One region of the Clostridium pacaense genome, then DNA from elsewhere that is predicted to be linked to it. Evidence: predicted binding sites of a transcription regulator. Region 1 holds the regulator's gene; the other holds the start of a gene.
What was found. The regulator Rex, encoded in region 1, represses fermentation and respiration genes when NADH is low (regulators of the CRP and FNR family bind a similar motif). The targets are predictions, from matches to a motif close to ATTGTTAANNNNTTAACAAT.

Region 1 (4,436 bases):
CTGGCCCGCAGCATTCCTTGCTGCGAATGCTGCTTCCACGTCATCCTTCTTCTCAAGGTAATAATCGTAGTTGCCGATATAATTAATCAGGGACTGGCTGGTCAGGTCCAGTATCCTGGTGGCGGTGCGGTTGATGAAATAACGGTCATGGGACACATAAAGCACGGTGCCCGTATAGCGGCAGAGGGCGCTTTCCAGTATCTCCTTGGACGTGATGTCCAGATGGTTGGTAGGCTCATCCAGTAAAAGGAAGTTGGCGTCGGAGAGCATGAGCTTGGCCAGGGACACGCGTCCGCGTTCCCCGCCGCTTAAGTCCCGGATCAGCTTGAACACATCATCGCCCGTGAACAGGAAGGAGGCCAGGGTATTGCGGATCTGGGTATTATTCATGTCAGGATAGGTATCCTGTATCTCCTCAAACAATGTCTTGTCCATGTGCAGGACCTGGTGTTCCTGGTCGTAATAACCGATGTGCACCTTGGAACCCAGGCGGATTTCGCCGCTGTCAGCCTCCAGGAGGCCGTTGATGATTTTTAACAGGGTGGTCTTGCCGGTTCCGTTGTTGCCTATGATAGCCACCCGTTCCCCGCGTTTGATATCAAAATCCACGTGGGAAAAAAGGGTCTGGGCGTCAAAGGATTTGCTTAATTCCCTGACCGTCAGCACATCATTGCCGCTGATTACATCCGGCTCCAGCCGTATATCCATGGAATCGTCAATTTCCACCGGTTTATCCAGCCGCTCAATCTTATCCAGCATCTTTTCACGGCTCTCTGCACGCCGGATGGACTTTTCACGGTTAAAGGATTTAAGCTTGGTGATGACTGCTTCCTGATGCTTGATTTCCTGCTGCTGGTTTAGATATGCCCTGATTTTGGCATCCCGGAGCATGGCTTTCTTGTCGCTGTAGGCGGAATAATTGCCTGAGAACATGGTCCCGATGCCGTTATCCAGCTCCACAATCTTGGAAACCACACGGTCCAGGAAATAACGGTCATGGGCAACGATGATCACGCTGCCTGAATAACCCTTCAAATAGGTTTCCAGCCAGGCAATGGACTCCATGTCCAGGTGGTTGGTCGGCTCGTCAAGCAGCAGTACGTCCGGCTTGGTGAGCAGGAGCTTGCCCAGGGAGACACGGGTTTTCTGACCGCCGGAAAGGGTGTTGATGGGCTTGGTAAATTCGTCCTCGCTGAATCCAAGGCCTTTTAATACGCCCGTGACCTCGCTTTTATAAGCATAGCCATTGGCCAGTTCAAAGGCATGGTTTAAGCGGCTGTATTCCGCCAGCATGGCTTCCAGGGCATCGCCTGAGGCGGAATGCATCTTAAGCTCCAGGCTGCGGATCCGCTCCTCCATCTGTATGACCGGGCGCTTTACCTCCAGAAGGGCTTCGTAAATCGTGCTTTCGCTGTCCAGGTCCTGGTGCTGCGCCAGATAACCTATGGTGGAGCCCTTGCTGAGGGCCACAACGCCCTCGTCTGCAGCCAGTTCGCCGATGATGATTTTCAGAAGGGTGGTCTTGCCTGCGCCGTTAATGCCCACAATGGCCGCCTTTTCGTGGTCTTCCAGGTGGAAGGAAACCTGCTTTAAGATATGTTTGTCACCGAAGGACTTGGTTATATTGCTGCATGATAAAATCATGGTTAAACTCCTTTGCATTGTACACCGGCGCCCCATCCGGGCGGGGAACCGGGGCGCTGTCTTTACGCGCTTATATGGGAAGGAAACCCGCATATACCGCCTGTTTTTCAAGGCTCCAGACCGCCGGGATTTCCACATTATACTTTCACCAGTATAATATAATAGGAAAATTTTTTCAAGAACATACTGAAACGTGTTTGACATTTTTTTGACACTTGTTTATAATAGAACCATTAGGTATTTATAGAAACGCGTAAGGGGAAGGTGGAACACAATGGAACGCAAAGAGATATCAAAGGCGGTAATTTCAAGATTGCCCCGCTATTACCGCTACCTGGGTGAACTGATTGAGGAGGGTGTGGAACGCATCTCTTCCAATGAACTTAGCGCCAGGATGAAAGTAACGGCATCACAGATCCGTCAGGACCTTAATAATTTTGGAGGATTCGGCCAGCAGGGATACGGTTATAACGTCAAGTACCTGTATGCCGAGATAGCAAAGATTTTAGGGATTGACCAGCAGCACAACCTGATCATCATCGGGGCTGGCAATCTGGGGCAGGCCATTGCAAACTATACGAATTTCGAAAGGCGTGGATTTGTCATCAAGGGCATGTTTGACATTAACCCCAAGCTGATTGGCCTGGTAATCCGCGGGATTGAGATCCGCTCCGTGGATGATCTGGAGCACTACATCAAGGAGAATGAGATTCAGATAGCGGCCCTGACCATTCCAAAGACAAAGGCGCCTGAGATTGCAGACCGTCTTGTCCAGGCCGGTATCAAGGCAATCTGGAACTTTGCCCATACTGATCTGGTGGTTCCGGATGATGTGGTAGTGGAGAATGTCCATCTGTCTGAAAGTCTGATGCGCCTGTCATACAGGGTATGCAGCATGTACGACCAGAAGACGGAAGAGGGAAAAGCATCAAAGTAAGAATCAGCCGGCAAGCAAAGGAGCCATTCTTTATGCTTGCCGGCCTTTGCTTTTTACAGGAGGTAAATGCGGATGAGAACACTGGTAACGGCAAAACAGATGAAGGCGGTGGACGCCCATACCATCCATACCATAGGCATACCGTCCATGGTCCTGATGGAACGGGCGGCCCTTTGGGTGGCAGAAGAGGCAGAGGCCCTGGCCGGACAGAGGGATGCTGTCTGGGCGGTGTGCGGCACCGGCAACAACGGGGCGGACGGCGTGGCGGCGGCCAGGATGCTTTATCTGAAAGGATATCAGGCTTGTATTTACGTGGTGGGGAACCTGGAAAAGGGGACAGAGGAGTTTAAGGCCCAGGTATCCATTGCGCGCAGGCTGGGCATGGAGGTCAGGCCCTGGACCGGGGCAGTGGATGGGGAGTGCTGCCTTCTCATTGACGCGGTATTCGGCGTGGGCTTAAGCCGTCCCATCGAGGGGGAGTACAGACAGTGCATGGAAATGCTGTCTGAAAAGAGGATTCCCCATACCATCGCGGTGGATGTTCCCTCGGGAATCCATGGGGACACGGGGGCTGTCATGGGCATTGCGCTGAAGGCGGATGTCACTGTCACCTTTGGCTGGGAGAAGACCGGAACAGCCCTTTATCCGGGCAGGGAATACGCGGGCAGGGTAAAGGTATGCGATATCGGATTCCCGGAAACAGCCCTTGGGGCCGTGGCGGAGGCAGAGGAAGGGTGTGGATACGCCTTCACCTACGGGCCGGAGGATCTGGCTCTTATTCCAGGCCGGCCCGCCTATTCCAATAAGGGAACCTTTGGGAAGGTGCTGATTGCAGCAGGGTCGCGGAACATGTGCGGCGCCGCATACCTCAGCGCCCTGGCTGCCTACCGCACCGGCGCCGGGCTGGTTAAGCTCCTGACCGTGGAGGAAAACCGCCAGATCCTTCAGGAACGCCTGCCGGAAGCCATCATCGTCACCTACACGGCGGACCAGCTGGTTTCGGGCAGGGAAGAGTTCAAGCGCATGATTGAGGAGCAGATGAACTGGGCGGATGTGGTGGTGCTGGGGCCGGGACTTGGCAGCGAACCATATGTGGAATACCTGGTGGAGGATATACTGACCAGCGCCTTTGTGCCTGTGATCATTGATGCGGACGGCCTCAATGCCATAGCCGGGCATCCGTACCTGACCACCTACTACACGGAAAACATCATAATCACCCCCCATCTTGGGGAGATGGCCAGGCTGACAGGGGAGGGCATCGATGCCATCAAGGAGAATCTGGCCGGGGCAGCGCTGGAATATGCGGGGCGGTACGGCATTACCTGCGTGCTTAAGGATGCTGCCACGGTGGTGGCAGGCAAGGACGGGACGCTCTACATTAATTCCAGCGGCAACAGCGCCATGGCCAAGGCCGGTTCCGGCGATGTCCTTACGGGTATCATCGCAGGCCTCGCGGCCATTGGCATGGAGGAAGAACAGGCCGCCCTGATGGGGGTCTACCTTCACGGCAGGGCAGGAGAGGCGGCAGCCAGGCAGACAGGGCAGCACAGCCTTCTGGCATCGGATCTGGCACATGCAATCGGGAGGGCTATGGAGCCCGCGATGGAATGAGACAAAACAGGAGGCAGATAAAATGAAACCATACAGCAGGGTATATGCGGCCATCCATCTGGATGCGGTGGCTGCCAATATGGAGGCCATGAAGGCAAACCTCCCGGCTTCCACGTCCATGATCGGCGTGGTCAAGACAGACGGTTACGGACATGGCGCAGTGCCGGTTGCCAGGACCATTGACCCGTATGTGGACGGATATGCCGTGGCATCCGTGGACGAAGGCATCATCCTGCGCCGC
Region 2 (4,436 bases), 130 kb from region 1:
CCATAGGCATCTGCCCCATATTGGGCAAATAATCCATAACGCATACGGGACAGTTCCAGTTCACTGATATCACCATTGATATTCTCAAATATTTCAGCCAGGACCTTATCATTAATCAGGGAAGAGGTTTTTAGGATATCAAGTTCCTCCTCATCCTTAATCATGCGCAAATCATCCACCAGTTTCGGCATATTGACATACCTGGCATTAGGCTGGGCGTTCATTAAGCCTAACAGGAACCTGGCCTGCCAGTCCTGGTCCACCACAACCGTGCCGCCTTCCTTAATGGCCTTTCCCATTAACTGTGTGGGGTCCTGGGTATCATCCCACAATACAAGCTCTGCCATGACACTGGGATCCACGTGGAATAAACGGTTTACATAGTAGATTGCACTGCCGTCTGCATTGATGATCAATGCCAGCAGACGCCGCATGGGATCCATATACGCACCTGAAAAATAAAACACATTGGCTTTTGATGTGACGATTACCTGGTCTACCCCATACTCTTTCATTTTACTACAAAGCTTCTGTACACGTTCAGATTTCATATCATACCTCCTGTTATTTATATCCTTTTAATCTTATAGTAACATAGTCCACAGCCTGTACAGAAGATTAGCCGAAATCCCGGCACATAATCCTCCAATAGTATGGCAGGCAATGGCTGTTCCGGTAAACCTCCTCTCATTCAGGCTGTCCATCATGGCAACATGGGTGCTGAGGTATCCGCTCCAGCACATGCACATGGCGGTAAATACGGCAATGTCATTGGCATGGGCCAATCCGCCTGCCACCATGGCGGGTATCAGGCTGATTGCCGCCCCGGCAGAACCAAGTGAAGTCACTGGTACGGATATTGCTGCCGGAGAAGAAAATCCAAAGAGCGGGACAAAAATAAAACCTAATTTTTCTCCTATCCAGGGAAAAAATGCCACCCCCTCATAGGCTGCCCCAGTATATATCCCGCCGTCCCCAGGCCCATTGGTAAGCATCAATACAATAGTACAGATAATCAGCACACCTGGTATGATGGCAACCCCCATCTTTACACCGGACTGTCCGCCTTCCAACAGCGCATTAAGCAAACGGCCGGCCCTGGTTCCCTCCCGTACTTTTCTGTAACGGATAAGGTCTACCTGCTCACTGTCCTCATTTTCATATCCCTGTTCCACGCCATAAAACCTGCTGGTCCTGCTTATCATAAGTCTTGTACTGATAATGCTTCCTATGACAGCCGCAATATTCCCTATCATGACAGCTGATGTAAATGAACCTCCATCCGCCAGGGGCAGGCTGACCAGGAAAACGGATATGATAAGACCCATCCCAAATGCTGTACCCAGATTTGTCAGGGCCGGAAGCTGATAACGTTTGAAATACCTTCGGAACCGTACATCATCACATAAAGTCAGGACCGCAGGATTATCAGAAAAATAAGTAGCAAATACACTGATGATACTGGCTCCCGGAAGGCGGTATAAAGGATACATAAGCGGCGAAATCAGCCGGTTTGCAATTGAAATGACGCCAAATTCCGCCAGAACTCCGGACAAAGCCCCTGCCACCACTGCAATTGCCGTAATATACCATACGGTTTCCATCAAAAGCGAATAGGCTGTGTTTAACATGGTGTTAACCATATTGACCCCGCCCATCTTTATACCGATAATCCCAAACAGGATGCTAATGGAACATATACATACCCCGCCTTCCAGACTGACTGCCTCCTTATACCCGGCAGGGGGAATCTGTTGTTTGTTAAGCTTCATCTAACTCCTTTACATTTTGGAAATCTGCTTGCAATCGTTATTAGCATTGTATCACATAATACCCATAAAAACTTTACCATACTTCAGGTACAATCATCCGTTTTCTCATGCAAGGATTTAATTTATACTATTTTCTGATTTTTTACCCCCCCCCCCCACTAATTTTACATAATTTTATCAATATCTCATAAATACCATGCGTTTTCTCAGGTTTTTATATATTTTGTACATATATATTGTATTTTTTTGTTTTTTTATATATAATTGTTGCAGGTTCTGAAAAAATATAGTTTGTTTTTTCCAATCTTTTTAATAATTATCAGACTTTATATTGGCGTACAGAAGAAAAATATACAAATGCAATTGGGAATCTGCATGATATCAATCGTTACCTTCTGAATATTTCTGAGATAAAGTCAAATCAGGACGGAATAAAACAATATATTAAAATCAGGATACAACACATCATGTTATTGGGAGGTATTAAAATGGATTATCTGCAGATAGCGAACAGCCCAACCCTATGGATTGCCTGTGCGATTCCAGTTTTACTGATTGCTTTTCAGGCAGTCATATTTGTCTGTAAATCACTGAACGCGGCAAATGCCCTTGGAATCACGAAGCACCAGATTAACAGCGCTGTGCGCAGCAGCGCAATTGCATCATTTGGACCATCTGTTGTTGTGGCCATCGGGGCTTTAGGACTGGTTCTGGCCATGGGAGGACCCATCTCCTGGCTCCGCCTGTCTTTTATCGGAGCTGTGCAATATGAATTGACCGCAGCCACATTCGGCGCCCAGGCAGCCAATGCCACATTTGACACAATGACACCCCTGGCATTTGCCAATGCCGTATGGACAATGACCATCTGTTCCGTTGGCTGGCTGTTAATGACCGTCCTGTTTGCAAAAAAATTCGACAAAATGACCCACATGATTGCTGGCAATAACCAGAAGGTCCTGGGCATGGTATCGGTAGGCGCAATGCTTGGATGCTTCGGTAATTTATGTGCGGGTCGTCTGGTCAATCTGGATGCCGGAACCGTTGCCGTCATCGTGGGATTTGTTGTAATGTGCACCATGGTGACACTTGCTAAGAAGACCGGTAAACAATGGGTCAGCGACTGGTCACTTACCATTGCAATGGTGTCCGGAATGGTGGTCACCATACCAATCACACTTTTAAATTAAGGAGGGATATGCATATGAGTACAGAAGCAGCCATTGCCGCAGGAAACGGAACATCCGCTGCATATTATGAAAAAGAATATATTCCCGGTATTTATAAATGGGGCATGATTACTAATACACTCGGAATCATCCTTGCATTCCTGCCGGCCATGGTAATCTCCATGGTGTTCGGTATCACCCCAAGCTTCAGTATGATTGTGGCCGGAAGTACGCTGCAGCTAATGTCAGGTACCCTGGTTTCCTGGCTGGTGGACCCCATTGCCATGTATCCCATGTTAGGTATGCCCGGTATGTTCATGTCTTTCCTTTCGGGCAATATTTCAAATTTAAGGCTTCCGGCCCTGGCCGCTGCCCAGCAGGGTGCCAACGTTGATGCCGGTACCGAAAAAGGCAATGTAATAGCAACCATCGGCATTGCTGTTTCCAATATAGTCAGCCTCCTCCTTATCACAGGCGCTGTATTGGGCGGCTCTGCCCTCCTTGCCAAACTTCCTGCCAATGTCGTCACCACATTAAACTACATATTGCCCGCATTATTCGGCGGGATTTTCGGCCAGTTCTTTATGAAAAACAAGAAGCTTGGCATTGTTGCAATCTCCCTTGCAGTGGGATTAACCATTCTTGTGAATCTCCATCTGTTTGACTGGCTCCCGTTTGCACCTTACAATATTGTAGTAATCGTAGCTGTGTTCGGAACAATGTTCGTAGGCAAACTGATGGCCGACAAAGAAGTCCAGAAAGAGGAAAGCAACTGATAACATATCACCCAGCCCCCTCTCAGAGCTGACCGGGGGCTAATTGATAGAAGGACGGCGAATACAACATGACAAATAAAGTAATCTGTAAAATGGTGGATTTTCCCAGCCACGAACAGGGACATTCCCATCCCCACGCGCATATCATCATCCCCATAAAAGAACCGGTTCATCTGACGCATGACGGGATGAGCTATTACCTTATGCCTGGCAGCATGTCATTCATCCTGCCCTACTCCTATCACACCTTCAGCGGCAAGTGCCAGAAAAATAACATTGTGATGGATATTCCGGAAACAATGATAAAAAAGAAGGATTATGCCATATTCTCCGCCAACCGGATACTTCCAATCAGCAGTACCTTAATGCCCGTCATAGAACTGATTCACCACGAAATCACCATGAATCCGGCTTCTGATTCCGTGCGGTATTTATTTTATTATATTTATGACAAGTTTGTGGAAAAACAGAGTTTCCGCTCCCTGAAGTATATCGCGGAAAATTTTTCAGAAAATATCACGGTAGCCAAGCTGGCAGAAATAGAGAACTATAACCGGTTCTACTATACGGATTGGTTTAAAAGCAAAACCGGCATCCTGCCCAGCGAATACATCCAGATTGTACGGATTGAAAAGGCCAAGGCCCTGCTGGCGGATACCGGCTATAAAATCATTGAAATAGCCCTTCAGGTAGGCTATGACAACGCATCATCCTTTACC

Region 2: the regulator Rex is predicted to act here: its motif matches at 1,935-1,954, upstream of LK536_RS32115 (CD0519/CD1768 family membrane protein).

The regions. Positions count from the first base shown of each region.
Region 1 is NZ_JAJFEB020000001.1:402,827-407,262, reverse strand. It holds gene abc-f (ribosomal protection-like ABC-F family protein) at 1-1,644, opposite strand, end outside; gene LK536_RS31555 (redox-sensing transcriptional repressor Rex) at 1,919-2,581, shown strand; gene LK536_RS31550 (NAD(P)H-hydrate dehydratase) at 2,654-4,195, shown strand; gene alr (alanine racemase) at 4,218-4,436, shown strand, end outside.
Region 2 is NZ_JAJFEB020000001.1:532,895-537,330, forward strand. It holds gene LK536_RS32110 (M24 family metallopeptidase) at 1-551, opposite strand, end outside; gene LK536_RS32115 (CD0519/CD1768 family membrane protein) at 585-1,772, opposite strand; gene LK536_RS32120 (DUF5058 family protein) at 2,261-2,962, shown strand; gene LK536_RS32125 (hypothetical protein) at 2,977-3,717, shown strand; gene LK536_RS32130 (helix-turn-helix transcriptional regulator) at 3,786-4,436, shown strand, end outside.